One region of the Streptomyces sp. NPDC030809 genome, then DNA from elsewhere that is predicted to be linked to it. Evidence: predicted binding sites of a transcription regulator. Region 1 holds the regulator's gene; the other holds the start of a gene.
What was found. The regulator HrcA, encoded in region 1, represses chaperone genes, less so after heat shock. The targets are predictions, from matches to a motif close to TTNGCACTCNGNNNNNCNGAGTGCNAA.
Positions count from the first base shown of each region.

Region 1 (15,234 bases):
TGGTGGCGGTGGCCCGGGCCGCCCGCCCGGCCCGCCGCGACCAGTACTGACCGACCCGTTCCGACGGCCCCGCGACCCGTTCCGACGGCCCCGCGACCCGTACCGACCGCTCCCGCGACCCGTACCCGCCGCCCGGCCCGCCCGCCTGCCCGCCCGCCTGCCCGGTCCGCCCGCCCCGCCCGGCCGGGCTCAGCCCTGCGGGTCCTGGGGCCGGGAGTCGATGTCGCGCAGGTGGCGGCCGGTGAGGTCGGTGCGGGCCTCCGTGCGGTGGCCCCGGGCGATGTAGTCGCGTACGACGGCCTCCACCGCGTCCTGCGGGGAGCCGATGCCCGCGAGGACCATCACCTCCACGACCAGTTCCGCGTCCAGGCTGATGTCGACCTTGGCCATGCCCCGCCCCTCTCGTCCGTTCCGGGGACTCTAACCGCCCCGGCGCCCCCGGACGGGGCGAAGCCGGACACCCGCGAACCCCGGACATGCCGGAGGCCCCGGTCCCGTCCTGGGGAAGGACGGGACCGGGGCCTCCGGTTCACTTCTGGTGTCCCACACCCGCGTGGCGAACGCAGGCCGCGTGTGGGACGGGGTGCCGGTCAGGAGCGGATGAGAGGGCCCGCTGATTCCGTCCCGGCGATCACATCAGAGTGCTCAGCCCTGGAGGGTGGCAACCTTGGTGGCCAGCGCCGACTTCTTGTTGGCGGCGGCGTTCTTGTGGATGACACCCTTCGAGACAGCCTTGTCCAGCTTCCGCGAGGCGGCACGGGCCGCCGCGGTGGCCTTCTCGGCGTCGCCGGCGGCGACGGCCTCGTTGGCCTTGCGGATGAAGGTGCGCAGCTCGGACTTGACGGACTTGTTGCGAAGGCGGGCCTTCTCGTTCGTCTTGTTCCGCTTGATCTGGGACTTGATGTTCGCCACGAAAGAGCCTTTTCAGGTTCAGAGGTTGATCTTCGGATTGCGTCCCGCGAGCTAGAGGGCAGACGAGACACAGCTGCCCAGGCTACCAGGCCCAGTCGGACCAGCCCAAACCGAGCGCAGCCGCCCGCGCATGGGACCATGGAGCCTGAGTATCCATAGTCATCGCCCGAGAATCAGGACCTTGCGTGCCCGCGATCCCCAGCCACGTGCCCGAGCCGAGCCGTACCGACCCGGCGCTGATCCGCAATTTCTGCATCATCGCGCACATCGACCACGGCAAGTCGACTCTCGCCGACCGGATGCTCCAGCTGACCGGTGTCGTCGACCAGCGGCAGATGCGTGCCCAGTACCTCGACCGCATGGACATCGAGCGTGAGCGCGGCATCACGATCAAGTCCCAGGCGGTCCGTCTGCCGTGGTCGCCCACCGAGGGCGAGGGCCAGGGCAAGACGCACATCCTCAACATGATCGACACCCCGGGCCACGTCGACTTCACCTACGAGGTCTCCCGGTCGCTGGCGGCCTGCGAGGGCACCATCCTGCTCGTGGACGCCGCCCAGGGCATCGAGGCGCAGACCCTCGCCAACCTGTACCTGGCGATGGAGAACGACCTCGCGATCGTCCCGGTCCTGAACAAGATCGACCTGCCGGCCGCCCAGCCGGAGAAGTTCGCCGAGGAGCTGGCGAACCTGGTCGGCTGCGACCCCGACGACGTGCTGCGCGTCTCCGCCAAGACCGGTGTCGGCGTGGACGCCCTGCTCGACCGCGTGGTGCAGACCGTCCCCGCCCCGGTCGGCGTCAAGGACGCCCCCGCCCGCGCGATGATCTTCGACTCGGTCTACGACTCGTACCGCGGCGTCGTGACGTACGTCCGTGTGGTCGACGGCACGCTCAACAAGCGCGAGCGGATCCGGATGATGTCCACCGGCGCCACCCACGAGCTGCTGGAGATCGGCTGCAACTCGCCCGAGATGCTGCCGGCCGACGGCCTCTCCGTCGGCGAGGTGGGCTACCTGATCACCGGCGTGAAGGACGTCCGCCAGTCCAAGGTCGGCGACACCATCACCCAGATGACGGGCGGTGCCACCGAGCCCCTCGGCGGCTACAAGGACCCGAAGCCGATGGTCTTCTCCGGCCTGTACCCGCTGGACGGCTCGGACTACCCGGACCTGCGCGAGGCCCTGGACAAGCTCCAGCTCAACGACGCCGCGCTGGTCTACGAGCCGGAGACCTCCGCCGCGCTCGGCTTCGGCTTCCGCGTGGGCTTCCTCGGCCTGCTGCACCTCGACGTGGTCCGCGAGCGCCTGGAGCGCGAGTTCGGCCTCGACCTCATCGCCACCGCGCCGAACGTGGTCTACCGCGTGGTGCTGGAGGACGGGAAGGAGGTCACGGTCACCAACCCGAGCGAGTTCCCCGAGGGCAAGATCTCCGAGGTGTACGAGCCGGTCGTGCGCGCCACGATCCTCGCCCCGAGCGAGTTCATCGGCGCGATCATGGAGCTGTGCCAGACCCGCCGCGGCACCCTCCTGGGCATGGACTACCTGTCCGAGGACCGCGTGGAGATCCGCTACACCCTCCCGCTCGCCGAGATCGTCTTCGACTTCTTCGACCAGCTGAAGTCCAAGACCCGCGGCTACGCCTCCCTGGACTACGAGCCCACCGGCGAGCAGGCGTCCAGCCTGGTCAAGGTCGACATCCTGCTGCACGGCGACAAGGTGGACGCCTTCTCCGCGATCACCCACAAGGACGCGGCGTACGCGTACGGCGTGCGCCTGGTCGCCAAGCTGCGCGAGCTGATCCCGCGGCAGGCCTTCGAGGTGCCCGTGCAGGCGGCCGTCGGCTCCCGGGTCATCGCCCGCGAGACCATCCGCGCCATCCGCAAGGACGTCCTCGCCAAGTGCTACGGCGGTGACATCTCCCGTAAGCGGAAGCTGCTGGAGAAGCAGAAGGAAGGCAAGAAGCGGATGAAGATGGTCGGCTCCGTGGAGGTCCCGCAGGACGCCTTCATCGCGGTGCTGTCCAGCGACGAGTCCGGCGGCAAGGGCAAGAAGTAGCCACCCCCCGGCAGCCTTGCGGACGGGCCCCTGCGCACTCGCGCAGGGGCCCGTTCGTTATAAAGCGGCCGCTCGGCGCCCCTTACGCGGCGGGCGGACGCCCTCTACGCTGATCTCTGCTCGATGGTTACTCGCCAGTTAACCCACGCGGTGCAGCGTGGTCCGGAGGATGTCTCGTGAGCGACACACAGACCTTGATCGAGAACCGCCCGCCCTCGGTGGCGGCCCTCTTCCTTGAGCGCGTCGCCGCGACCCCGGACGCCGAGGCCTACCGGTACCCGGTGCCCGCGGCCTCCGGCAAGGGACCGGACGACTGGAAGTCGCTCAGCTGGGGGCAGGCCGCCGAGCGCGTGTACGGCATCGCCGCCGGCCTGGTGAGCCTGGGCCTGGAACCCGAGCAGCGCGTGGCGCTCGCCTCCAACACCCGCGTCGAGTGGATCCTGAGCGACCTCGGCGTGATGTGCGCGGGCGGCGCGGTCACCACGATCTACCCCAGCACCAACGCCGAGGAGTCGGCCTTCATCCTCTCGGACTCCGAGAGCCGCATCCTCATCGCCGAGGACGCCGGGCAGCTGGCCAAGGCCCGCGAGCGCCGCGCCGACCTGCCCGAGCTGGCGCACGTCGTCGTCATCGACCCGGCCGGTGCCGAGGCGGCCGAGGGCGACCCCGAGGGCTGGGTGCTGACCCTCGCCGAGCTGGAGGCGCGCGGGGCCGAGTACCTCACGGAGCACCCGGAGGCCGTCAAGGAGCGGGTCGGGGCGATCACCTCCGAGCAGCTCGCCACCCTGATCTACACCTCCGGCACCACGGGCCGCCCCAAGGGCGTCCGCCTCCCGCACGACAACTGGTCGTACATGGCCAAGGCCATCGCCGCGACCGGCCTGGTCACCAAGGACGACGTCCAGTACCTGTGGCTGCCCCTCGCGCACGTCTTCGGCAAGGTGCTGACCTCCGGGCAGATCGAGGTCGGCCACGTCACCGCCGTCGACGGCCGCGTGGACAAGATCATCGAGAACCTGCCGGTGGTCCAGCCCACCTACATGGCCGCGGTGCCGCGCATCTTCGAGAAGGTCTACAACGGGGTCGCCGCCAAGGCCCGCGCCGGCGGCGGCGCCAAGTACAAGATCTTCAAGTGGGCCGCCGAGCTCGCCCGCGAGTACGCCAAGGTCTCGCAGGACAACTTCCGCCGCACCGGCACCGCCTCGGTGCCCCTGGGCCTGGGCCTGAAGCACAAGGTGGCCGACGCCCTCGTCTACTCCAAGCTCCGCGACGCCTTCGGCGGCCGGCTGCGCGCAGCGGTCTCCGGAGCCTCCGGCCTGTCCCCGGAGATCGGCTACTTCTTCTCCGGCGCGGGCATCCACATCCTGGAGGGCTACGGGCTGACGGAGTCCAGCGCGGCCAGCTTCGTCAACCCCGGCGAGGCGTACCGCACCGGCACGGTCGGCAAGCCGCTCCCCGGCTGCGAGGTCCGCATCGCCGACGACGGCGAGATCCTGCTGCGCGGCCCGGGCATCATGGAGGGCTACCACCGCCTGCCGGAGAAGACCGCCGAGGTGCTGGAGTCCGACGGCTGGCTGCACACGGGCGACATCGGCGAGCTGTCCGCGGACGGCTACCTGCGGATCACCGACCGCAAGAAGGACCTCATCAAGACCTCCGGCGGCAAGTACGTGGCCCCGGCCGAGGTCGAGGGGCAGTTCAAGGCGGTCTGCCCGTTCGTGTCGAACATCCTCGTGCACGGCGCGGACCGCAACTACTGCACCGCCCTCATCGCCCTCGACGAGCCCGCCATCCTCGGCTGGGCCAAGGACCACGGCCTGGAGGGCAAGTCCTACGCCGAGATCGCGGCGGCCCCGGAGACCCGCGCGATGGTCCAGGGCTACGTGGACACCCTCAACCAGGGCCTCCAGCGCTGGCAGACGATCAAGAAGTTCGCGCTGCTGCCACGGGACCTCGACGTCGAGCACGGGGAGCTGACCCCGAGCCTGAAGCTGAAGCGGCCGGCCGTCGAGCGCGAGTTCAAGGCGGTCATCGACGGCATGTACGAGGGGGCGCGCGAGGCGTAGGCCGGCCGGGCGGGGGTGCGCCCCCGCCCGCCGCGGGGTCCCGCTCCCCGCCGCCGGGGCGGCCGGACCGGACGGTCGGCCGCCCGTCCGGCGGTGCGGGAGAATGGACCCATGCCTTCCGTACTGCCCGACGGCGAGCCCATGCCCGAAGACGGGTCGCTGCCCGCGTCCGCCCTGACCGGAGCGGCGGACCGGCCCCTCGGGTTCTACCTGCACGTGCCGTACTGCGCCACCCGCTGCGGCTACTGCGACTTCAACACGTACACCGCCACCGAGCTGCGCGGCACCGGCGGGGTCCTCGCCTCCCGCGAGAACTACGCCGAGACCCTCGCCGAGGAGGTCCGCCTCGCCCGCAAGGTGCTCGGCGACGACCCGCGCGAGGTCCGCACGGTCTTCGTCGGCGGCGGCACGCCCACCCTGCTGCCGGCCGCCGACCTCGTCCGCATGCTCGCCGCGATCCGCGAGGAGTTCGGCCTCGCGGCCGACGCCGAGATCACCACCGAGGCGAACCCGGAGTCCGTGGACCCCGCCTACCTGGCGGAGCTCCGGGCGGGCGGCTTCAACCGGATCTCGTTCGGCATGCAGAGCGCCCGGCAGCACGTCCTCAAGGTGCTCGACCGCACGCACACGCCGGGGCGGCCGGAGGCCTGCGTGGGCGAGGCGCGGGCGGCGGGCTTCGAGCACGTCAACCTGGACCTGATCTACGGCACCCCCGGCGAGTCCGACGACGACTGGCGGGCCTCGCTCGACGCCGCCCTCGGCGCCGGACCCGACCACGTCTCCGCGTACGCGCTGATCGTCGAGGAGGGCACCCAGCTGGCCCGGCGGATCCGGCGGGGCGAGGTGCCCATGACGGACGACGACGTGCACGCGGACCGCTACCTGATCGCCGACTCGGTGCTCGCCGAGGCCGGCTACCACTGGTACGAGGTCTCGAACTGGGCCACCTCCGAGGCCGGGCGCTGCCTGCACAACGAGCTGTACTGGCGCGGGGCGGACTGGTGGGGCGCAGGTCCCGGGGCGCACAGCCACGTGGGCGGGGTGCGGTGGTGGAACGTCAAGCATCCGGGTGCGTACGCGGCGGCGCTGGCGGAGGGGCGCTCGCCGGGGGCCGGGCGGGAGCTGCTGTCCGAAGAGGACCGGCGGGTCGAGCGGATCCTGCTGGAGCTGCGGCTGCTGGAAGGGGTGCCGCTGACGCTGCTGGCGCCGGCCGGGCTGGCCGCGTCTCGGCGCGCCCTGGCTGACGGCCTCCTCCAGGAGGCGGCCTACCGGGACGGCCGCGCCGCGCTGACCCTGCGAGGGCGGCTGCTGGCCGATGCGGTGGTCCGCGACCTGGTGGATTGACGGGGCCCCGCCGCTGCGCGGGGCTCTCCCTCCACCCGCCCCTTCCCGAAGCGGGGGCTCCGCCCCACACCCCCGGTTCTCAAACGCCGGACGGGCCGGAGTTCGCCGCCCGGCGGGAAAAGCCGGCAGGGTCGGGGCTACGGGGCCGTGACGAAGTCGATCAGCTCTTCGACGCGGCCCAGGAGGGACGGCTCCAGGTCCTGGTACGAGCGGACGCGGGACAGGACGTGCTGCCACGCCGCCCCCGTCTCGGACGGCCAGCCCAGCGCCCGGCAGACGCCCGTCTTCCAGTCCTGGCCGGGCGGGACCACCGGCCAGGCGGGAATCCCCAGGGAGGACGGTTTCACGGCCTGCCAGACGTCCACGTACGGGTGGCCGACGACCAGGACGTGCGGGCCGGCGACCGCGGCGGCCAGCCGGGACTCCTTCGAGCCCGGGACCAGGTGGTCGACCAGGACGCCCAGCCGGGCGTCCGCGGCCGGGGCGAAGTCCGCGACCACCGCCGGCAGGTCGTCCACGCCCTCCAGGTACTCCACGACCACGCCCTCGATCCGCAGGTCGTCGCCCCACACCCGTTCCACGAGCTCCGCGTCGTGGCGGCCCTCCACGTAGATCCGGCCCGCCCGCGCCACCCGGGCCCGGGCCCCCGGGACGGCCACCGAGCCCGAAGCCGTACGGGCGGGGGCGGCGGGCCGGCGGGCCGGGCGGACCAGGGTGACCGGCGCGCCCTCCAGCAGGAAGCCGCGCGGCTCCAGCGGGAACACGCGGCGCTTGCCGAAGCGGTCCTCCAGCGTGACCGTGCCGCCCTCGCAGGCCGTCACCGCCCCGCAGAAGTCCGTACCGGCCACCTCGACCACCAGGCCGGGGTCCGCGGGCACCTCCGGCACCGGTCGGGCCGCGCTCCGCTTCCACGGCGGGGTCAGGTCGGGTGAGTATTCGCGCATTCGGACGACACTAGGCAGGGGCGGGCCCTCAGGGGGCCGACACGCCGAAACGCTCCGCCAGTGTGGCGCGTTGCGCACGGACGAACGCCGCGTCCACCACCGCGCCGTGCCCGGGCACGTACGCCGCCTCCTCGCCGCCCAGGGACAGCAGCCGGCCGAGGGCGGCGGGCCACTGCCTGCGGACCGCGTCGCCGCCGGCCTGGGGCTCGCCGGACTCCTCCACGAGGTCCCCGCAGAACACCACCTCGCGCTCGCCGGGCACGCACACCGCGAGATCGTGCCGGGTGTGCCCGGGGCCGACGTTCGCCAGCAGCACCTGCACCCCGCCGAGCTCCAGCGTCCACTCGCCCGAGACCAGGTGCCGGGGCGGGACCAGCAGCTCCACCGCCTCCGCGGCCTCCTTCTCGGCCAGGCCGTGCCGGACCGCGGAGTCCCGGAGCAGGTCGCGCCCCGCGAGCATCAGCCCGTCCAGCCCCACCGCCCCGTACACCTCGGCCCCCGAGAAGGCCGCCGCGCCCAGGACATGGTCGAAATGGCCGTGCGTGAATGCGATATGGGTCACTCTGCGGCCCGCCAGCCGCTCCGCCTGCGCGCGCACCTCGGCCCCCTCGCGCACGCAGGAACCGGGGTCGATCAGGAGGACCGCATCGTCCCCGACCACCAGTCCCACCGTGCAGTCCCACACCGGGAGGCGCCGCCGGCCGGTGCGTCCGGTCAGCCCTTCCCACCCCGCCTCTTCCCATCGGACGTCCATGCCGCGACGCTACCTTGACGGGCCGCCCTTGCTAGGGGCGTACCTCCCCGCCGTACACTGACCGGGGGATCTCTGGCACTCGGACGGCACGAGTGCCAGCAGCAGGACCGCAACGGAAACGAACAGGCATCACAGCTGGAGGTGTGCGCGATGCTCAGCGAACGCAGACTCGAGGTGCTGCGCGCCATCGTCCAGGACTACGTCGGGACGGAGGAGCCGGTCGGCTCCAAGGCACTCACGGAGCGCCACAAGCTCGGCGTGTCGCCTGCCACCGTGCGCAACGACATGGCGGTGCTGGAGGACGAGGGCTACATCGCCCAGCCGCACACCAGCGCCGGCCGCATCCCGACCGACAAGGGCTACCGGCTGTTCGTCGACAGGCTCGCGGGGGTCAAGCCCCTGTCCTCGCCGGAACGCCGCGCCATCCAGAACTTCCTGGACGGCGCCGTGGACCTCGACGACGTCGTCGGCCGCACGGTCCGGCTGCTCGCGCAGCTGACCCGGCAGGTGGCGGTCGTGCAGTACCCGTCGCTGACCCGCTCGACGGTGCGGCACGTGGAACTGCTCGCGCTCGCGCCCGCCCGCCTGATGCTCGTCCTGATCACCGACACCGGCCGGGTCGAGCAGCGGATGGTCGACGCGCCCGCGCCCTTCGGCGAGGCCGCGCTGGCCGACCTGCGGGCCCGGCTCAACAGCCGGGTCGTCGGCCGCCGGTTCGCGGACGTGCCGCAGCTGGTGCAGGACCTGCCCGAGTCGTTCGAGACCGACGACCGCGGCACGGTGCAGGTGGTCCTCGCGACCCTGCTGGAGACCCTGGTCGAAGAGACCGAGGAGCGGCTGATGATCGGCGGCACCGCCAATCTCACCCGCTTCGGGCACGATTTCCCCCTCACGATCAGGCCGGTGCTGGAAGCGCTGGAGGAGCAGGTCGTGCTCCTCAAGCTGCTCGGCGAGGCCAATGAATCGGGCATGACCGTACGCATTGGGCATGAGAACGCCTACGAGGGACTGAACTCCACGTCCGTCGTCTCGGTCGGCTACGGTTCGGGCGGCGAAGCAGTCGCCAAACTCGGCGTGGTCGGACCGACCCGCATGGACTACCCCGGAACGATGGGAGCGGTACGCGCAGTGGCACGTTACGTCGGACAGATCCTGGCGGAGTCGTAAGTGGCCACGGACTACTACGCCGTACTCGGCGTGCGCCGCGACGCGTCCCCGGACGAGATCAAGAAGGCCTTCCGCAAGCTCGCGCGCGAGCTGCACCCGGACGTGAACCCCGATCCCAAGACGCAGGAGCGCTTCAAGGAGATCAACGCCGCGTACGAGGTGCTGTCGGACCCGCAGAAGAAGCAGGTCTACGACCTCGGCGGGGACCCGCTGTCGGCCTCCGGCGGCGGGGGCGGCGCGGGCGGCTTCGGCGCCGGCGGCTTCGGCAACTTCTCGGACATCATGGACGCCTTCTTCGGGCAGGCGTCGCAGCGCGGTCCGCGCTCGCGCACCCGCCGCGGCCAGGACGCGATGATCCGCCTGGACCTGGAACTCGACGAGGCGGCCTTCGGGACCACCAAGGAGCTCCAGGTCGACACGGCCGTCGTGTGCACCGGCTGCTCCGGCGAGGGCGCCGCACCCGGCACCTCCGCGCAGACCTGTGACATGTGCCGCGGCCGCGGCGAGGTCTCCCAGGTCACCCGGTCCTTCCTCGGCCAGGTCATGACCTCGCGCCCCTGCCCGCAGTGCCAGGGCTTCGGCACCGTGGTCCCGACCCCGTGCCCCGAGTGCGCGGGCGACGGCCGGGTCCGCTCCCGCCGCAGCCTCACGGTCAAGATCCCGGCCGGCGTGGAGAACGGCACCCGGATCCAGCTGTCCGGCGAGGGCGAGGTCGGCCCCGGCGGCGGCCCCGCCGGCGACCTGTACGTGGAGATCCACGAGCTCCCGCACCCGGTGTTCCAGCGGCGCGGCGACGACCTGCACTGCACGGTCACCATCCCGATGACGGCGGCGGCCCTGGGCACGAAGTGCCCGCTGGAGACGCTGGACGGGATGGAGGAGGTGGACATCCGGCCCGGTACCCAGTCCGGCCAGTCCATCCCGCTGCACGGGCGCGGAGTCACGCACCTGCGCGGCGGAGGCCGCGGCGACCTCATCGTCCACGTCGAGGTCCAGACCCCGAACAAGCTGGACCCGCAGCAGGAGGACCTGCTCCGCCAGCTCGCCAAGCTGCGCGGCGAGGAGCGCCCGCTGGGCCAGTTCCAGCCCGGGCAGCAGGGTCTCTTCAGCCGCCTGAAGGACGCCTTCAACGGCCGCTGACCGCCGCTGCGAGGCCGTTTTCAACGCCGCCGACCGGTCGCCGTTCCGCCGCCCGCACGGGCGGCGGACGGCCCGTGGCGGGTTCCGTCCGGCGGACTATGCCAGGCGGATGACCTGATTCGGCCTGCTGCGGGGGACATGGCACGATGCGCTCATGTCCTCCGCACTGAGCGCCCTCTGCCGGTACCCGGTCGTGCAGGCTCCCATGGCGGGCGGCGGCTCCTGCCCCGAGCTGGCCGCGGCCGTCTCGGCGGCGGGCGGACTCGGCTTCCTGGCGGGCGGCTACAAGACCGCCGACGGCATGTACCAGGAGATCAAGCGGCTGCGCGCGCTCAGCCCCCACCCCTTCGGGGTCAACCTGCTGATGCCGCAGCCGGCGGCCGCCGACCCGGCCTCGGTCGAGGCCTACCGGGGGCAGCTCGCCGGCGAGGCCACCTGGTACGACACCCCGCTCAGCGAGGACGTCTTCGCCTGCTCCGACGACGGCTACGACGCCAAGGTCGCGATCCTGCTCGACGACCCGGTGCCCCTCGTCTCCTTCACCTTCGGCTGCCCCGACCCCGCGACCCTCGACGCGTTCCACCGGGCGGGCACCCGTACCGCCGTCACCGTCACCTCGGCCGAGGAGGCCCGGACCGCGCAGAGCGCCGGCGCCCAGGCCGTGTGCGTCCAGGGCATCGAGGCCGGCGGCCACCAGGGCACCCACCGCGACGACCCGGAGGCCGACGGCAGCGGCTTCGGGCTGCTGCCGCTCGTGGCCCAGGTCCGCGAGGCGGTGGCGGTCCCGATCATCGCCGCGGGCGGGCTCATGCGCGGGGCGCAGATCGCCGCCGTGCTGGCCGCGGGCGCGGAGGCGGCGCAGCTGGGCACCGCCTTCCTGCCCTGCCCCGAGTCGGGCGCCAGCCCGGTGCACAAGCAGGCCCTGACCGACCCGCTGTTCGTCCGCACCGAGCTGACCCGGGCCTTCTCCGGGCGCCCGGCCCGCGGGCTGGTCAACCGCTTCATGCGGGAACACGGCCCCTACGCGCCGGCCGCGTACCCGCAGGTGCATCATCTGACCACCGGACTGCGCAAGGCCGCCGCGGAGGCGGGCGACCCGCAGGGGATGGCCCTGTGGGCCGGACAGGGCCACCGGCTGGCCCGCACCCTGCCCGCCGGGCAGCTGGTGGAAGTGCTCGCGGCCGAACTGGCCGAAGCGCAGAGTGCGTTGCAGATGAGGAGTGCGTCATGACCGCCCCCGTGTTCGTGGTCGACAAGGTGCCCGCCGGACCGCAGTTCGTCCTGGACGGACCCGAAGGCCGGCACGCGGTCTCCGTGAAGCGCCTGGAGCCCGGCGAGGAGGTCGTCCTCACCGACGGGCAGGGCGCCTGGGCCGAGGGCGTGGTCGCCGCCGCCGAGGGCAAGGACCGGCTGGTGGTCGACGTACGGGCGGTGTCCGAGGAGCCCGAGCCCGACCCGCGGATCACCGTGGTGCAGGCCCTGCCCAAGGGGGACCGGGGCGAACTCGCCGTCGAGACCATGACCGAGACCGGGGTGGACGCGATCGTGCCCTGGCAGGCCTCCCGCTGCATCACGCAGTGGCGCGGGGACCGCGGCGCCAAATCCCTGGCCAAGTGGCGCAACACGGCCCGCGAGGCGGGCAAGCAGTCCCGCCGGGTCCGCTTCCCCGAGGTCACCGAGGCCATGTCCACCAAGCAGGTCGCCGCCCTGCTCGCCGGGGCCGACCTCGCCGTGGTCCTGCACGAGGACCGGGACGCCGACAGCGGGGCGCTGGCCCTGGCCGAGCTGCCCGCCACCGGCTCCATCGTGGTCGTCGTGGGCCCCGAGGGCGGGGTCTCCCCGGAGGAGCTGGCGGTGTTCGCGGAGGCGGGCGCCCGCCCGTACCGGCTGGGGCGCTCGGTGCTGCGCACCTCCACGGCCGGCACCGCGGCGGCCGCCGTCCTGCTCGCCCGCACCGGCCGCTGGTCGTAGCCCGCCCCACCGGGATCCACGGCTCCAGAGCCCGTCGAGCGGGCTCCGGCCGCCCGGTCGCTACGATGCGGGGAACGATCACGCTACGGAGGCGAAGCCCATGGCAGGGGAACCGCAGGCGGACTGCCTGTTCTGCAAGATCGTCAAGGGGGAGGTCCCCGCGACGATCGTGCGCGAGACGGAGACCACGGTCGCGTTCCGCGACATCAACCCGCAGGCCCCGACGCACGTCCTGGTGATCCCCAAGGCGCACTACCCGGACGCGGCCTCCCTGGCCGCCGCCGAGCCGGTGCTCGCCGCCGACGTGCTGCGCGCGGCCGGCGAGGTCGCCGCCGAGGAGAAGGTGGACGGCTCGGGCTACCGGATCGTCTTCAACACCGGCGCCGGTGCGGGCCAGACCGTCTTCCACGCCCACGCCCACGTGCTCGGCGGGCGCGGCCTCGAATGGCCGCCCGGGTAGCAGAACGTGTCCGTACGCGAATTCGTGGTGCTCGGCACCGCGAGCCAGGTCCCGACCCGGCACCGCAACCACAACGGGTACCTCCTGCGCTGGGACGGACAGGGCATCCTGTTCGATCCCGGCGAGGGGACCCAGCGGCAGATGCTGCGCGCCGGGGTGGCCGCGCACGACATCGACCGCATCTGCGTCACGCACTTCCACGGGGACCACTCCCTGGGGCTGGCGGGGGTCATCCAGCGGATCAACCTCGACCGGGTGCCGCACCCGGTCACGGCCCACTTCCCGGAATCCGGCCAGAAGTTCTTCGACCGGCTGCGGTACGCCACCGCCTACCGCGAGACCGTCGTGATCGACGAGGCCCCGGTGGCGGCGGACGGGCTGCTCGCCCAGGGGCCCTCGTACGCCCTTGAAGCGCGGCGGCTGAGCCACCCCGTCGAGTCCTTCGGCTACCGGGTCACCGAGCCGGACGGGCGGCGGATACTGCCCGGGCTGCTGGCCGCCCACGGGATCACCGGCCCCGACGTGGGCCGGCTCCAGCGCGAGGGCGAGCTGCGGGGGGTCACCCTCGACCAGGTCAGCGAGGTCCGGCGGGGGCAGAGCTTCGCCTTCGTCATGGACACCCGGCTGTGCGAGGGCGTCCACGCGCTCGCCGAGGGCTGCGACATGCTCGTGATCGAGTCGACCTTCCTCGACGCGGACGAGCGGCTGGCCACCGAGCATGGCCACCTCACGGCCGCGCAGGCGGCCCGGGTCGCTCGGGAGGCCGGGGTGCGGCACCTGGTGCTGACGCACTTCTCGCAGCGGTACACCGACCCGGACGCCTTCGAGCGCGAGGCCCGCGAGGCCGGGTTCGAGGGCGAACTGACCGTGGCCCAGGACCTCTTGCGGGTCCCGCTGCCCCGGCGCTCCTGACCGGGTCCCCGCACCCGCCGCACCCCCGCGGGGGCGGCGGGCCGGTCCGGGAGGCGCGGGGCGCGTGCGCCCCCGGAGCCGCACGGTGAGTGCGTGTCCCGTGCACACAGCGGGGGAAGCGGGCGTTCCGCGGGTGATCTGGGACACACTGGGTTTGGGCCGGGGCCGCGCGGGCAGGGCTGCCGGTCCGCCGGAGCTTTTTGCAGCCTGCAGAAACGACCCCTCAGGACGGGGAGCACCCACGTGAGCAGTCGGAACGGACACCACCACCTGCGAGCCCCGCTGGACCCGCTGCGCGATCTGCGGGCCCCGCAGGATCCGGGCTGCGACGTCTTCCTGACCGGCACCGTCTTCCTGGACATCATCTTCACCGGACTGGACTCGGCGCCCGTGCGCGGCACCGAGTCCTGGGCCCGCGGCATGGGCTCCAGCCCCGGCGGGGTCGCCAACATGGCCACCGCCCTGGCCCGCCTCGGCCTGCGCACCTCGCTCGCCGCGGCCTTCGGCGACGACCACTACGGCGAGTACTGCTGGGACGCCCTGGAGCAGGGCGAGGGCATCGACCTGTCCATGTCCCGGACCATCCCCGGCTGGCACTCCCCGGTGACCGTCTCCATGGCCTACGAGGGCGAGCGGACCATGGTCTCGCACGGCCACGAGGCGCCCCCGCCGGCCGGCCCCGGGCCCTTCCCCGACTGCCCGCCCCGGGCCCGCGCCGCCGTGGCCTCCCTGGAGCCGGGCCGCCGCGAGGACTGGATCGCCTCGGCCGCCACCCGCGGCGCCCGCATCTTCGCCGACGTGGGCTGGGACGACAGCGGCCGCTGGGACCTGGACGGGCTGCGCGACCTGGAGCACTGCGAGGCCTTCCTGCCGAACGCCGCCGAGGCCATGCGCTACACCCGCACCGAATGCCCCCGGGCCGCCGCCCGGGCCCTGGCCGAGCGGGTGCCGATCGCCGTGGTCACCATGGGCGCCGAGGGCTCGTACGCGGTGGACGGCCGGACCGGGGAGACCGCCCAGGTGCCGGGGATCGCCGTGGAGGCCCTGGACCCGACCGGGGCCGGGGACGTGTACGTGGCCGGGTTCCTCACCGGCACCCTGGCCGGCTGGCCGCTGGCCGACCGGCTGGCCTTCGCCGGGCTCACCGCGGCCCTCTCGGTCCAGGAGTTCGGCGGCTCGCTCTCCGCGCCCGGCTGGGAGGAGGTCGCGGCCTGGTGGCAGCGGGTACGCGAGGTGCCCGGTGGCGTCCCCCCGGAGCTGCGGCGGTACGGGTTCCTCGACGCCCTGCTCGCGGATTCCGTCCTCGCCCCCGGGGCCTGCGGGCCGCGCCGCCGGGCGGTCCCCACCATCGGCTTCCGCCAGTCCGCCTGACCCGGCCCCGCCCCGGCCGCGCGGGTCCCGCCCCCGGTTCCGCTTGCGCCCCCGGACGGCCGGGAAAACCCCTCGGAACCGCTCCGGCGGCGTCGTACGCTTGGAAGTCACAGAGGTCGTCGAACGGCGAGACCTCGCA
Region 1 is NZ_JBVIDV010000002.1:157,452-172,685, reverse strand. Features, by position in the region: gene holA (DNA polymerase III subunit delta) at 1-50, shown strand, start outside; gene ACZ407_RS03480 (DUF2191 domain-containing protein) at 190-390, opposite strand; gene rpsT (30S ribosomal protein S20) at 646-912, opposite strand; gene lepA (translation elongation factor 4) at 1,098-2,966, shown strand; gene ACZ407_RS03465 (AMP-dependent synthetase/ligase) at 3,143-5,032, shown strand; gene hemW (radical SAM family heme chaperone HemW) at 5,144-6,376, shown strand; gene ACZ407_RS03455 (DUF3097 domain-containing protein) at 6,514-7,320, opposite strand; gene ACZ407_RS03450 (MBL fold metallo-hydrolase) at 7,349-8,074, opposite strand; gene hrcA (heat-inducible transcriptional repressor HrcA) at 8,225-9,241, shown strand; gene dnaJ (molecular chaperone DnaJ) at 9,242-10,381, shown strand; gene ACZ407_RS03435 (nitronate monooxygenase) at 10,536-11,612, shown strand; gene ACZ407_RS03430 (16S rRNA (uracil(1498)-N(3))-methyltransferase) at 11,609-12,352, shown strand; gene ACZ407_RS03425 (histidine triad nucleotide-binding protein) at 12,453-12,812, shown strand; gene ACZ407_RS03420 (ribonuclease Z) at 12,819-13,724, shown strand; gene ACZ407_RS03415 (carbohydrate kinase family protein) at 13,968-15,095, shown strand.

Region 2 (15,234 bases), on a different contig from region 1:
GAATCAACGCCTCCGAAAGCTACGGCAGTCGAGGCCGTGCCTGTCCAATCCGTGCACGCATTCAGCTGACTTGCCTGTGCACCTGTACGAATCAGCACAGCGCCACCGCCAGTCGGGACACCGCACCCGCGGCAACCAGCTCCCGGGCCGTCTCCCGGGGCACGGACAGCACCACGAGGGCCCCGCCGGCATCAGCCTGCTCCGGCCCGGGCCGGGGAACCGAGGCCACCCGCGCCGCCGCGGCCACCACCCGGGGCCGCCCGCCGTCCGGCCCGAACCCCCCGGGGGCTCCCGGACCGCCCGCGGCCACGACGTCGACCCGGTCCCCGGCCCGCAGCAGCCGGACCGTCGCCGCGTCCGCGATCCGCACGGGCGCCGACACCAGCCGCACCGCGGCGGGCCGGGGCGGTGGCACCGGGGGCGGCGGCCCGGTCCGCGAGGCCTGTGCCTCGGGCCCCGTGAGGGCCAGTGCGGCCGCGGCCACGGCCAGGCCCGCGGCGGGCACCCGCCGCCTGCGCCGCACCGCCCTGCGCAGCCGGTCCCCGCCCCGCCCGGCCCGCAGCGGAGCGAAGGCGGGAACCGCCCGCGGCGGCGGACACGCGGCCGGAGGACCCGCGACGGAAGACCCGGCCCGGGCGGACGCGGGAGGCGGGGAGGCCGGGAAGGCCGGGGAGGTCGGGGACGCCGGGAAGGCCGGGGAAGGCCGGCAGGTCAGGGAGGACCGGGAGGACCCGGGGGCCGAGGCCGGAGAGGACCGGTACACCGGAGTGCAGGAGGACATGCGGAACACCGCCCGTCGTGAGGGACTTCGAAGCCCGGACCCGTCGCCCGGACACCCCTCACGATCCACCCCCGACCCACCACCCCGCCCGCACCTGTGGACGCCCCGGGCGATGTGGACAACTCACTCACCCCCGCAGGTGAAACCGCCCGCTACGGCAGTTCGATGCCCAGGTCCCAGCCGTCGTGCACGCGCGTGCACAGGCAGTCCCGGGCCTCGGTGGCCGGCAGGGCCGCCACCGCGTCGAAGAGCACCTCGCGCAGCCGGCCGATGTTCTCGCCGAACACCTTCAGCACCTCGGTGTGCGAGACCCCCTCGCCCGTCTCGGCCCCCGCGTCCAGGTCCGTGACCAGCGCCATCGAGGTGTAGCAGAGGCCCAGCTCACGGGCGAGCACGGCCTCGGGGTGCCCGGTCATGCCGACCACCGACCAGCCCATCGCGGTGTGGAACCGCGACTCGGCGCGGGTCGAGAACCGCGGCCCCTCGATCACCACCATCGTGCCGCCGTCCACCGGCTCCCAGCCCCGCCCGCGCGCCGCCCCCATGGCCGCCGCCCGCCCGGCCGGGCAGTACGGGTCCGCGAAGGTGGTGTGCACGACGTTGGGCACGGTGCCGTCGGGCAGGGGCTCGCCGTCGAAGAAGGTCTGGGCGCGGCTCTTCGTACGGTCGACCAGCTGGTCCGGGACCAGCAGCGTGCCCGGCCCGTACTCGGTCCGCAGGCCGCCGACCGCGCACGGCCCCAGCACCTGCCGCACGCCGACCGAGCGGAGCGCCCACAGGTTGGCACGGTAGTTGATCTTGTGGGGCGGGACCTTGTGGCTGCGCCCGTGGCGGGGCAGGAAGGCGATCTGGCGGCCGGCCAGCTCGCCGAGGAACAGGGAGTCGCTGGGCGCCCCGTACGGGGTGTCCACCTGGAGCTCGGAGACGTCCTCCAGGAAGGAGTAGAAGCCCGAACCGCCGATGACACCGATCTCTGCGTTCACCATGGCCCCAACCCTACGGGCCGCCCTCCGCCCACAGCCTGTGGATGCCGGACCGGGTCACGGGCCCGGACAAGCCGAAGGCCCCGCTGCCGGAACGGCGGCGGGGCCTCGTGCGATGCGGGCGGCGGTCAGGCAGCCGGGCTGCTGCTCGACGCCGGGGCGGCGGCCGGAGCAGGGGTGGAAGCGGCCGTCGACGTGGTCGAGGCCGGCTTCGAGGCGGGGGTGCTGCTGGACGACGCGCCGCGGCTGTCGTTCCGGTAGAAGCCCGAGCCCTTGAAGACGATGCCCACAGCGGAGAACACCTTCTTCAGGCGTCCCTTGCAGCTGGGGCACTCGGTCAGGGCGTCATCGGTGAACTTCTGCACGGCCTCGAGGCCCTCGCCGCACTCGGTGCACTGGTACTGGTAGGTCGGCACGAATTTCCTCCTGGCACTCTGACTCAGTGAGTGCTAACGACGCTCCATGGTGACGTATTCCGCCGGATCAGTCCACCGTCACCGGCGTGCGGTGACCGATGCCACGCTCTCCGGCGGCCTGCGGACCGGGGCCCGCGGGGTGGGCGGACGGCCGGTTCGAGCGGTGCTCGACCGGGTCCCGGTCCACCCTCGTGACCCGTCCGGCCTGCGGCTTCCGCGCCGCGGCCTGCGGAGCCCCCGGCGCCTCGCCGGCGGAGGCGCCGGAAGCCCCGGAAGCGGCAGGGGCACCGGAAACCTCCGACCCCGCGGCGGCGTCCGACCCGGCGAAGTCGGCCGGAGCGCCGGCAGCGGCACCCTCGGCGGCCTCCTGGGACCCGCCCACGATCCGGCTCGGCGCCTTCGGCGCGAGCCGCGAGCGCAGCGCGACCACGGTGACCAGCGCCAGCGCGGTGGCCGCGAGCGGCACCAGGAAGCCGGCGTGCGAGCCGTACGCGTCGGTCAGGCGGCCCGCCGTGGTGACGGCGGCGGCCTGGCCGAAGGCGACCGCGCCGGTCAGCCAGGTGAAGGCCTCGGTGCGGGAAGCGGCCGGGACCAGACGCTCGACCATCGTGTAGCCGGTGATCAGCGCGGGGGCGATGCACAGGCCGACGACCAGGCCGAGGGCGCCCAGCAGGTACGCGGAGTGCACGGCCCACAGCACGGACGCGGCGGCGGTGAGCCCGGCGTAGCCGAGGATCAGGCGGCGGCGCGGTCCGATCTTCCAGGCGATGGCACCGCAGGCGATGCCCGCGATCATGTTGCCCGCGGCGAAGACGCCGTAGAGCAGGCCGTTGGCGCCCGGGTTGCCGATCTCCTCGGAGAAGGCCGCCAGGGAGACCTGCATGCCGCCGAAGACGGCGCCGATGCCCAGGAAGGCCACGATCAGGACGCGCACGCCCGGCACGGACAGCGCGGAGGCGTGCTTCTCGCCGGTCAGGGAGGGCCGGCCCGCGGGCTTGGGCTGCGTACCGCGCTGTGCGGCGAACAGCAGGCCGCCGATCAGGGTCAGCGCGGCCTCGGTGATCAGGCCGGCGGAGGGGTGGATCTGGGTGCACAGGAAGGTGGCCAGCACCGGGCCCACCACGAAGGTGAACTCGTCGGTGACCGACTCGAAGGCCGCGGCGGTGGGCAGCAGCGCGGAGCGCTCGCCCTCCAGGCGGGCCGCCCAGCGGGACCGGACCATCGGGCCGACCTGCGGCACGGAGGCGCCGGCCGGGACGGCGGCCAGCGCCAGCGCCCACAGCGGGGCGCCGAGCAGGGCCAGCGCGGTCAGGGCGCCGACGGCGGCGGCGTGCGCGAGGACGACCGGCACCAGGACGGCGCTCTGGCCGAAGCGGTCGGCGAGCTTGCCCATCTGGGGGGCGAACAGCGCCATCGAGACGCCGGTGACGGCGGCGACGACGCCCGCGCTGCCGAAGGAGCCGGTGGTGTGCTGGACCAGCAGGACGATGCCGATGGTCAGCATCGCGAAGGGCTGGCGGGCGGCGAAGCCCGGAAGGAGGAAGCTGAGCGCGCCCGGCGTGCGCAGCAGCTGCCCGTACCCGGCGCGGGACTTTTCGGTGGTCGTGACCGCGGATGCCACGGCCTAGCCTTTCCGCTGCCTGGTAGGTCTCCCCGTCTGCGGACGGTGGCGGCCTTGTGGGCCGTGCACCCGTACGGGAGCCCCGAGAGCTGTCCTCATGCGCAAGAACCGAGTGATACCTCGGCCCCCACTGCGAGGGGGTCCGGGCCGCCGAGCGGTCGCGCCAGCTCTGCGTCAGGCAGAGTTGGTCGATTGGTGTGCCTTCATGGTACAGGGAAAGAGCAAAGGCGCACCTGTGATTACAGCGACAGGCGGTGTCTTCACCTGCGTTTAACGAGCGGTTCGTCGTCCGGGGCCTCTGGCGCCGGAATTGCCTGCACTTCCGCCGTCATGCCCCTCTCCACCGGTTCCCAACCATCCCGCGAGTTTGCCGCCCCGCGCGACCGCCTTGAGCCGTGCCTCGGCCGCGTCCCGCACCGGGTCGGTGGCCACCACCAGGAGGTCGTCCCCGCGCCGCAGCACGGTCGAGGGCAGCGGTACGAAGCTCTCCTCGTCGCGGACGACGAGGGTCACGGAGGCCCCGGGCGGCAGCCGCAGCTCGCTGACCTCCACCCCGTGCATGCGCGAGGCCGCGGGGATGGAGAAGGAGAGCAGGTGCCCGCGCAGCTTCTCCAGGGGGGCCGACTCGATGCCGAGGTCGGTGGCGGCCCGGTCGCCCTCGCCGAGCTTCAGGGTGCGCGCGAGCCAGGGCAGGGTCGGCCCCTGCACCAGGGTGTAGACGACCACGAGGACGAAGACGATGTTGAAGACCCGGTCGCTGCCCTCGATCCCGGAGACCATCGGGATCGTGGCCAGGATGATGGGGACGGCGCCGCGCAGGCCGGCCCAGGACATGAGGGCCTGCTCCCGCCAGGGCAGCCGGAAGGGCAGGAGGCTGACGAAGACCTCCAGGGGCCGCGCGACCATGGTGAGGACCAGGCCGACGAGCACCGCCGGCCAGAAGTCGCCGACCAGCTCGTGCGGGGTCACCAGCAGGCCGAGCAGGACGAACATGCCGATCTGGGCGATCCAGCCGAGCCCGTCCGCGAACCCGCGGGTGGCCGGCCAGTGCGGCAGCTTCGCGTTCCCCAGCACCATCGCGGCGAGGTAGACGGCGAGGAAGCCGGAGCCGTGGGCCATGGCCCCGGCCGCGTACGCGGTGACGGCGATGGCCATGACGGCGATCGGGTAGAGGCCGGAGGCGGGCAGGGCCACGTGCCGCAGCCCGTAGGCGCCGAGCCAGCCCACGGCGAGTCCGATGCCGGCGCCGATCGCCAGCTCCAGGGCGATCTTGCCGAGCAGGACGTACCAGGCGTCCACCGGGCCGACCGTGCTGAAGGCGACGACCAGGATCACGACGGGGGCGTCGTTGAAGCCGGACTCGGCCTCCAGGACGCCGGTGACCCGGGTGGGCAGCGGCACCTTCCGCAGGACGGAGAAGACCGCGGCCGCGTCGGTCGAGGAGACGACGGCGCCGATCAGCAGGGCCTGCCGCCATTCGAGCCCGACCAGGTAGTGGGCTCCCGCCGCGGTCACACCCACGCTGACGGCGACGCCGACCAGCGAGAGCACGATCGCGGCGGGCAGCGCCGGCCTGATCTCCTTCCACTTCGTCCCCAGACCGCCCTCGGCGAGGATCACGACCAGGGCCGCGTAGCCGATGACCTGTGTGAGCTCCGCGTTGTCGAAGACGACGTTGCCTATGCCGTCCTGCCCTATCGCGACCCCGATGCCCAGGTAGACGAGCAGGCTGGGGAGACCGCTGCGGGACGAGATCCGTACCGCGGCGACCGCGCTGAGCAGGACGAGCGAGCAGATCAGCAGGAGCTCGTTGAGCTGGTGGACAGTCAGCGGGCGGCCCTTTCCCTCGAAGTGGTCTGCCGATGCCGGAACGATTCGTCGCCACGGGTCGGGTATGACCCGCGGGGAAGGGGGCCCGGCGGCCAGTACTTCGTTACCTTACCTAAGGTTTGACGATTTCTTGACCCCTTTGCCACATTGTGAAACGCCAGTTCGATGAAGTCGCTGACACCGCGTCCGAACGGGGTGGACGCTGCGCCTATGGTTGCTCCCAGCACTCCAGGACCACCCTGCCCCCTCGAAGGACAGCGATGCCCGCGAACGAAACCGCCCCTTCCGTCAAGAAGAAGGGACGACGTGCCCGTCTGATCGTCGTCCTCCTGGTGCTGGCGGTCGTCGCCGGCGTCGGCTACGGGGCGTACTGGAGCGTCGACACGGTCCGCGCCTCCCACCCGCAGACCACGGGCACCATCGAGCTCAAGGGGCTGAGCGGCCCCGTCGAGGTCAAGCGCGACGCCAACGGCATCCCGCAGCTCTACGCCGACAACGACCTGGACCTCTTCCGGGCCCAGGGCTTCGTCCAGGCGCAGGACCGCTTCTGGGAGATGGACGTACGCCGGCACATGACCTCCGGTCGGCTGTCGGAGATGTTCGGCAGCGGCCAGGTCGAGACCGATGCCTTCCTGCGCACCCTCGGCTGGCGCCGGGTGGCGCAGCAGGAGTACGACTCCAAGCTCTCCCCTGAGACGAAGAAGTACCTCCAGGCTTACGCCGACGGAGTCAACGCGTACCTCAAGGACAAGTCCGGCAAGGAGCTCTCCGTGGAGCACGCCGCGCTCCAGCTCACCGGGGACTACAAGGTCGAGCCCTGGACCCCGGTGGACTCCGTGGCCTGGCTCAAGGCCATGGCCTGGGACCTGCGCGGCAACATGCAGGACGAGATCGACCGCTCGCTGATGACCAGCCGCCTCACCCAGGCGCAGATCGACGAGCTGTACCCGCCCTACCCCTTCGACCGGAACCGGCCGATCGTCGAGGGCGGCTCGGTGGACTCCGCCACCGGCACGTACGACCCCAAGGGCGGCGGCTCGTCCTCCTCGGGCGGTTCGCACTCCTCCGGCTTCTCGGGTTCCAGCGGTGCCGGCGGCTCCTCCACCGGCAGCTCCCGCCGCTCCTCCGGCTTCTCCACCGCCTCGGTCACGAGCGCCCCCGGCGGCGCCGGCGAGGGACTCAAGACCCGGCTCGCCGCCCTGGCCAAGACCCTCGATCAGGTCCCGGCCCTGCTCGGCCCCAACGGCAGCGGCATCGGATCGAACTCGTGGGTGGTCTCCGGCAAGTACACGACCACCGGCAAGCCGCTGCTCGCGAACGACCCGCACCTGGCCCCGCAGCTGCCCTCGGTCTGGTACCAGATGGGCCTGCACTGCCGCAGCGTCTCCTCGCAGTGCCAGTACGACGTCTCCGGCTTCACCTTCTCCGGCATGCCCGGTGTGATCATCGGCCACAACCAGGACATCGCCTGGGGCATGACCAACAACGGCGCCGACGTCACCGACCTCTACCTGGAGCAGGTCACCCCCGACGGCTACCGCTACGACGGCAAGACCCTGCCCTTCACCACCCGTGAAGAGGTCATCAAGGTGGCCGGCGGCGAGGACAAGAAGATCACCGTCCGGACCACCAACAACGGCCCGCTCGTCTCCGACCGCAGCGACTCCCTCGCCGCCGTCGGCGCCCGCGCCCCCGTCACCGGCTCGGCCCCCGACCGCGGCACCGGCTACGGCGTGGCCCTGCGCTGGACCGCGCTGGATCCCGGCAAGTCGATGGACGCCGTCTTCGCGATCAACCGCGCCAAGGACTTCGACTCCTTCCGCGCCGCGGCCCGGAACTTCGAGGTCCCCTCGCAGAACCTGATCTACGCCGACGGCAAGGGCGCGCACGGCAACATCGGCTACCAGATGCCCGGCAAGATCCCGCTCCGCGGCGCCGGCGACGGCCGCATGCCCGCCCCCGGCTGGGACTCGAAGTACGCCTGGAAGGGCGCCACGGAGGGCGCGAAGGGCTGGATCCCGCAGGACGAGCTGCCCTGGGACCGCAACCCCAAGCGCGGCTTCATCGTCACCGCCAACCAGGCGGCGGTGCAGAGCGGCGAGGGCAAGTACCCGTACCCGCTGACCTCGGACTGGGGCTACGGCGCCCGCAGCCAGCGGATCAACGACCTCATCGAGGCGAAGATCAAGGACAGCGGCAAGATCTCCACCGACGACATGCGCACCATGCAGACGGACAACAGCAGCGAGATCGCCGCGCTGCTGGCACCGGAGCTCGCGAAGCTGCCGGTCAAGGACCCCGACGTCCGCGCCGCACAGAAGCTGCTGGAGGGCTGGAACTTCACGCAGGAGCCCGACTCCGCGGCCGCCGCGTACTTCAACGCCGTCTGGCGCAACATCCTCCGGCTGGCCTTCGGCAACAAGCTGCCGAAGGAGCTGCGGGTGGAGGGCAGCTGCCTGAACGTCCGCCCGGCGGGCAGCAGCGGCCCGGCCGACGACCTGGCCGAGCTGGTCCGCGAGTGCGGCGAGCGCAGCGCGGACTCGGCGCAGCCGGACGGCGGCGACCGCTGGTTCGAGGTGGTCCGCAAGCTGATGAAGGACGAGAAGTCCGAGTGGTGGAAGTCGCCGGCGACCCGCCTCGACAAGGCCACCGAGACCCGCGACGAGCTGTTCGCCCGGGCCATGAAGGACGCCCGCTGGGAGCTCACGGCCAAGCTCGGCAAGGACGTCGGCACCTGGAGCTGGGGCCGCCTGCACCAGCTGACCCTCAAGAACCAGACGATCGGCACCGAGGGCCCCGGCTTCATGCAGCGGCTCCTCAACCGCGGCCCGTGGAACCTGGGCGGCGGCGAGGCCACCGTCAACGCCACCGGCTGGAACGCGGCCGCCGGCTACGAGGTCACCTGGGTCCCGTCCATGCGGATGGTCGTCAACCTCAACGACCTGGACAAGTCCCGCTGGATCAACCTGACCGGCGCCTCCGGCCACGCGTACGACGGCCACTACACGGACCAGACCGACCTCTGGGCCAAGGGCGAGCTGCTGGAGTGGCCCTTCGGGAAGGCCGCCGTGGACAAGGCGACCATCGACACGCTGACCCTCAAGCCGTAGCGGGGAAGCGCACGGCCCCTGCGGGGGTCACCACGGCCTGCACGGGGTGGTCGTGCGGTTCCTCCGGGACCCGCGCGACCACCTCGTTCTCGTAGAGGAGCACCACCAGCGCCGGGTGCGCACCGGCCCGCTCCAGCCGGGCCAGCACCCGGTCGTACGAGCCGCCGCCGCGGCCGAGGCGCATGCCGCGGCCGTCCACGGCCAGGCCGGGCAGCAGCACGGTCGCCGCCTCCGTGACCGCCTCGGGGCCGAGCCGCGGGCCGACCGGTTCGAGCAGCTGCATCTTGCCGGCGTGGGCGACCGGGGCCAGGCCGTCCGGTCCTTCGTATACGGCCCAGTCCAGGTCGTTGTCGGGGAGCAGGACGGGCAGCAGCACCCGGGTGCCGCGGGCGCGCAGGGCGTCCAGCAGGGCGGTCGTGCCGGGTTCGGAGCCCACCGAGACGTACGCGGCCACGGTGCGGGCGGCGGCGAGCTCGGGCAGCTCCAGGGCCCGGCGGGCCAGCAGGGCGGCGGCCTCCGCCAGGGCTCCGGCGCTCAAGGAGCGCCGGGCGGCCAGCAGTTCGCGCCTTAGGTCCGCTTTGACGGAACGGTTCTCTACCACAGCTGATTCACAAACCCTTCCAAATCAGTTGCTATTTACCGGAATCTAACCTTGTCCCCACGCGCAGCGGCTATCGTGCGCGCATGACGATGTCGCACCCAGTGATCACCAAGGCTGTCATCCCGGCGGCCGGACTCGGTACCCGGTTCCTGCCGGCGACCAAGGCCACCCCCAAGGAAATGCTGCCTGTCGTCGACAAACCGGCGATCCAGTACGTCGTGGAAGAGGCCGTCTCGGCGGGCCTGAACGACGTCCTGATGATCACAGGACGTAACAAGCGGCCGCTCGAAGACCACTTCGACCGGAACTACGAGCTGGAATCCGCCCTGGCCGCCAAGGGCGACGACGACCGCCTCAAGAAGGTGCAGGAGTCCAGCGACCTGGCCACCATGCACTACGTCCGCCAGGGCGACCCGCGCGGCCTGGGCCACGCCGTGCTGTGCGCCGCCCCGCACGTGGGCCGCGAGCCCTTCGCCGTCCTGCTCGGCGACGACCTGATCGACCCGCGCGACCCGCTGCTCTCGCGCATGGTCGACATCCAGGCCGAGACCGGCGGCAGCGTCATCGCCCTCATGGAGGTCGATCCGTCCCAGGTCCACCTCTACGGCTGTGCGGCCGTCGCACCGACCGACGAGGACGGGGTCGTACGAGTCACCGGACTCGTCGAGAAGCCCGACCCGTCGGAAGCTCCGAGCAATTACGCGGTCATCGGACGGTATGTCCTGAACCCCGCGGTGTTCGACATACTGCGTGAGACCGAGCCGGGCCGCGGTGGGGAGATCCAGCTCACCGACGCCCTGCAGAAGCTTGCCGAGGACGAGTCCGTCGGCGGCCCGGTGCACGGGGTGGTCTTCACGGGCCGCCGCTATGACACCGGCGACCGCGGGGACTACCTGCGGGCCATCGTCAGACTCGCGTGCGAACGTGAGGACCTGGGGCCCGAGTTCCGGGCCTGGCTTCGCCGTTACGTCACCGAGGAGATGTAGCAAACGTGAGCAGCACCGCACCCCAGGACACCGCCGGCCGGCGCCTCTGGTCGGTGGACGAGCACCTGGCCGACATCCTCGCCGCGGTCCGCCCGCTGGAGCCGATCGAGCTGCAGCTGCTCGACGCCCAGGGCTGCGTCCTCGTCGAGGACGTCACGGTGCCCGTCGCCCTGCCCCCCTTCGACAACAGCTCCATGGACGGGTACGCCGTCCGGGTGGCCGACGTCCAGGGTGCGAGCGAGGAGTTCCCCGCGGTGCTGACCGTCATCGGGGACGTCGCGGCGGGCAGCGGGGAGCTGCCCACCGTCGGCCCCGGCCAGGCCGCCCGGATCATGACCGGCGCCCCGCTGCCGCCCGGCGCCGAGGCCGTGGTCCCCGTGGAGTGGACCGACGGCGGGAGCGGCTCCGGCGCCGCCTCCGGCATGGCCCCGGCCAGCGCCGCCCCCGAGGGCGCCGAGGGCGAGGTCCGCGTCCACCGGGCCGCCGAGGCCCGGGCCCACGTCCGGGCCCGCGGCAGCGACGTGCAGGCCGGGGACCTGGCGCTCGCCGCCGGCACCGTGCTCGGCCCCCCGCAGATCGCCCTGCTCGCGGCCGTCGGCCGGGGCACGGTCCGGGTCCGGCCGCGCCCACGGGTGGTGGTCCTGTCCACCGGCAGCGAGCTGGTCCAGCCCGGCGAGGCCCTGGGCGAGGGCGCCATCTACGACTCGAACAGCTTCGCCCTGGCCGCCGCCGCCCGGGACGCGGGCGCCATCGCCTACCGGGTCGGGGCCGTGGCCGACGATGCCGAGACCCTGCGCGCCACCATCGAGGACCAGCTGATCCGCGCCGACCTCATCGTCACCACCGGCGGGGTCAGCGTCGGCGCGTACGACGTGGTCAAGGAGGCCCTGTCCGCCTCCGGGGACGAGGACGAGCCCGGCAGCGGGGTGGACTTCCGCAAGCTCGCCATGCAGCCCGGCAAGCCCCAGGGCTTCGGCGCCATCGGCCCCGACCACACCCCGCTGCTGGCCCTGCCCGGCAACCCGGTCTCCTCGTACGTCTCGTTCGAGCTGTTCGTCCGCCCCGCGATCCGCGCCCTGATGGGGCTGCCGGACCTGCACCGGCCGGTGGTGCGCGCGGTGCTGGAGACGGACAAGGCGCTGGGCTCCCCGGCCGCCCGCCGGCAGTTCCTGCGGGGCGCCTACGACCCCGGCAAGGGCACGGTGAGCACGGTCGGCGGGTCCGGCTCCCACCTGATCGCCGCGCTCGCGCACGCGGACTCCCTGATCGTGGTGCCGGAGGACGTGACCTCGGTCGAGCCGGGCACCGAGCTGGACGTGATCCTGCTCGGCTGAAGCCGCGCGGGTGCGGGTAGCGTGTTGGACCACACAGGCCGTGCAGGAACGTCTGCGGGCCCGGACCGGGAGCTGCACGCAATGAGTACGCAGAGCAGGCTGACGCACATCGACGAGGCCGGAGCGGCCCGGATGGTGGACGTCTCCGAGAAGGACGTCACCACCCGCACGGCCCGCGCGAGCGGACGCGTCCTCGTCTCGCCCCGGGTCGTCGAACTCCTGCGCGGCGAGGGCGTGCCCAAGGGCGACGCCCCCCCCACCGCCCGGATCGCCGGGATCATGGGGGCCAAGAAGACCCCGGACCTGATCCCGCTGTGCCACCCGCTGGCCGTCTCCGGGGTCAAGCTGGACCTCTCGGTCGCCGACGACGCCGTGGAGATCCTCGCGACCGTCAAGACCACCGACCGGACGGGCGTGGAGATGGAGGCCCTGACCGCGGTGGCGGTCGCCGGCCTCACCGTGATCGACATGGTCAAGGCCGTGGACAAGGGCGCCGTCATCACCGACGTGCGCGTCGAGGAGAAGACCGGCGGCAAGTCCGGCGACTGGAGCCGCTCGTGAACGCCCCGCGCGGCGGCGAGGCGCACAGCCACAGCCACGGTCCGGCGGGCACCGACAGCGCCGGCGCCGGCGCCCCGGTGGCCGGGGCGGCCTGGCCGGCCGGGCCCGGGCGGCAGGAGCCGCAGCCCGTCCTGCGCGGGCTGGTCGTCACCGCCTCGAACCGCGCCTCGGCAGGGGTCTACGCCGACAAGGGCGGGCCGCTGCTCGCCGAGGGCCTGACCCGGCTCGGCTTCACCGTGGACGGGCCGCGCGTGGTCCCGGACGGCGACCCGGTCGAGCAGGCGCTGCGGGAGGGGGTGGCGGCCGGCTACGACGTCATCCTGACCACCGGCGGCACCGGGATCTCGCCCACCGACAAGACCCCCGAGGCCACCGCCCGGGTCCTCGACCACGAGGTTCCCGGCATCCCGCAGGCCATCCGCGCCGAGGGCCTGGCCAAGGTGCCGACCGCCGCCCTCTCCCGGGGCCTGGCCGGGGTGGCGGGCCGCACCCTGATCGTGAACCTGCCCGGCTCCACCGGCGGGGTCCGCGACGGCCTGGCCGTCCTCGACCGGATCCTGGTGCACGCCGTCGAGCAGCTCCGGGGCGGGGACCACCCGCGCCCGGGCGCCGCGGACCCGTCCGCGGGAACCCCCGGGAGCACGAGCTGAACCGGCCCTCCTGGCCGGTGGTGCTGGCGGACGGCCCCGTCGTCCTCCGCCCGATAAAGCTGCGCGACCAGTCGGCCTGGCGCGAGGTGAACCGGCGCAACCGGGAGTGGCTGAGGCCGTGGGAGGCGACCATCCCGCCGCCCGCGCCCTGGGGGCCGGTGGTCCAGCGGCCCACGTACCGGCAGATGGTCCGCCACCTGCGGGCCGAGGCGAACGCGGGCCGCATGCTGCCCTTCGTCATCGAGTACGAGGGACGGCTCGCCGGGCAGCTCACGGTCGCCGGGATCACCTGGGGCTCGATGTGCGCGGCCCACGTCGGCTACTGGGTGGACCGGGAGGTGGCCGGCCGCGGGGTCATGCCCACCGCGGTGGCCCTGGCCGTGGACCACTGCTTCCGGGCCGTCGGACTGCACCGCATCGAGGTGTGCATTCGCCCCGAGAACGGGCCGAGCCGCCGGGTGGCGGAGAAACTCGGATTCCGCGAGGAAGGGCTGCGGCCGCGTTATCTGCACATCGACGGGGCCTGGCGGGACCACCTCGTGTTCGCCCTGACCGCCGAAGAGGTGCCGGAGGGGCTGCTCCGCCGGTGGCACCGGGTACGGCCGGGCAGCGCACAGAAATAAGAAGTTTGTTCGAATGGGCTCCTCATTCATCCATAAACTGATCCGAAGAATCACAAAAGAAGTCCGTGATATCAGCCAGATCGTGCGACACACCGGCCCAATTGGCGGATGCCGTCGCCCGAATCCCTCTACGGTGTGAGATGTGAGCAGCAGCGGCCTCATCTACGCAGTCATTGTCGGGGCCTGGGCCGCCTACCTGGTGCCCATGTGGCTCCGGAGGCAGGACGAGCTGAACGAAGCCCGTCCGACGGAACGCTTCTCCACCGCCATCCGGCTGTTGTCCGGCCGGGCGGGCATGGAGCGCCGTTACGCCAAGGAACTGCGGGAGCGCGGTGCAGAGGCGGAGCCCCTCGTGGACCCGGACGCCGTCACGGAAGCGATCAGCTCCGTCGACGTCCGGGCCTTCGCCGTGCCCCCGACCCGGACCGAGCCCAGACCCTCCCAGGCGGCCGTCGCTGCCGGCGCGGCGGCGGCGGAGCGCGCGCGGGCCCGGCGCTTGCAGGTGCTCGCGCGCCGCAGGCGCACCACCGCCGTCCTCTTCCTGGCCTTCACTCTCGGAGCGGTCGCCGCCGCCGTGGGCGGGCTGCACCTGCTGTGGGCGCCGGGCATCCCGGCCGTGCTGCTGAGCGCGTACATCGTCCACCTGCGGGTCCAGGAGAAGCGGCGGTTCGCCTTCACCATGGACCGCCGGCGGGCCGAGGCCGCGGCCCGGCAGCTGCGCGAGAACCGGCCCCGCCGCCGCGAGACCGAGTCCGTGGCCGAGGCCGGATCGGAGCCCGAACCCGCACCCGCGGTCTCCCCGCAGGAAGCGGGCCGCCGCGCCCTGGTCGAGCAGACCGACCACGCCGAGTGGGTGGACCAGCAGCGCGAGCGCGAGCGGGGCCCCGCCCGCGGCGAGAGCTGGGAGCCGGTGCCGGTGCCGCTGCCGACCTACGTGACCGCCCCCGTGGCCCCGCGGGCCACCGGGCCCGCCGAGTCCTGGAGCGCCTCGCGGTCCAGCGCGGCGGAGCCCACCGACCCGCGCCTGAAGGCCCAGCGGCAGGCGGCCGGCACCGAGTCCCCGGAGCAGGCCCCGACCGACCGTCAGCAGCGCCCCGCGGGCGGCCGCCGCCCCCGCGAGCGCGGCCGTACCCCCCTGTTCGACCAGTACGAACCGGAGGAGCGGCCGCGGGCCGCGAACGAGTGAGGCATGACCTGCGGGGATCGGATTTTTGGATCCGCCGATCGGGATGCTAATGTTTCACACGTCGCAAGGGCCTGTGGCGCAGTCTGGTAGCGCACCTCGTTCGCATCGAGGGGGTCTGGGGTTCAAATCCCCACAGGTCCACAGACATAGAGGACCCCGTCCGATCGGAAGATCGGGCGGGGTCCTCTGCTGTGTGCGGACGGCCGGGGCGGCGGACCGGCGGCCGCCCCGCCGGGCCGCCGCGCTCCCCGCCCGGGTCAGAGATTGCCGAGGTGGGCGGTCAGCTCCTCCACGAAGGCCGCCAGGTGGGCCGGACGGGCCCCGCGGCGGGTGGCGATGCACCAGGTGCGCGAGAGGCCCTCGGGGCCCAGCCGGACGAGGCTCAGGGCGTGCGAGGAAACGTACGGGGCGGCCACCCAGTTGGGCAGGACGGTGATGCCCTGCCCCCCGGCGACCATCTCGATCAGGAGATCGGTGATCACCGGCATGGTGGTGATGCGCTCCGGGCGGGCACCGTGCGGCAGGGGCAGCGGGAACGACGGGATGCGGTTC
Region 2 is NZ_JBVIDV010000007.1:123,822-139,055, forward strand. Features, by position in the region: gene ACZ407_RS12145 (hypothetical protein) at 92-505, opposite strand; gene ACZ407_RS12150 (S-methyl-5'-thioadenosine phosphorylase) at 934-1,767, opposite strand; gene ACZ407_RS12155 (FmdB family zinc ribbon protein) at 1,893-2,180, opposite strand; partial or broken gene ACZ407_RS12160 (MFS transporter) at 2,560-3,801, opposite strand; gene ACZ407_RS12165 (potassium/proton antiporter) at 4,072-5,676, opposite strand; gene ACZ407_RS12170 (penicillin acylase family protein) at 5,892-8,741, shown strand; gene ACZ407_RS12175 (5-formyltetrahydrofolate cyclo-ligase) at 8,731-9,342, opposite strand; gene galU (UTP--glucose-1-phosphate uridylyltransferase GalU) at 9,426-10,328, shown strand; gene glp (molybdotransferase-like divisome protein Glp) at 10,334-11,662, shown strand; gene moaC (cyclic pyranopterin monophosphate synthase MoaC) at 11,744-12,223, shown strand; gene ACZ407_RS12195 (MogA/MoaB family molybdenum cofactor biosynthesis protein) at 12,301-12,873, shown strand; gene ACZ407_RS12200 (GNAT family N-acetyltransferase) at 12,891-13,496, shown strand; gene sepX (divisome protein SepX/GlpR) at 13,639-14,682, shown strand; tRNA gene ACZ407_RS12210 (tRNA-Ala) at 14,750-14,823, shown strand; gene ACZ407_RS12215 (LysR family transcriptional regulator) at 14,940-15,234, opposite strand, start outside.
Region 2: a site for HrcA is predicted at 2,191-2,217, ahead of ACZ407_RS12155 (FmdB family zinc ribbon protein). Genes of this name have one in related genera too.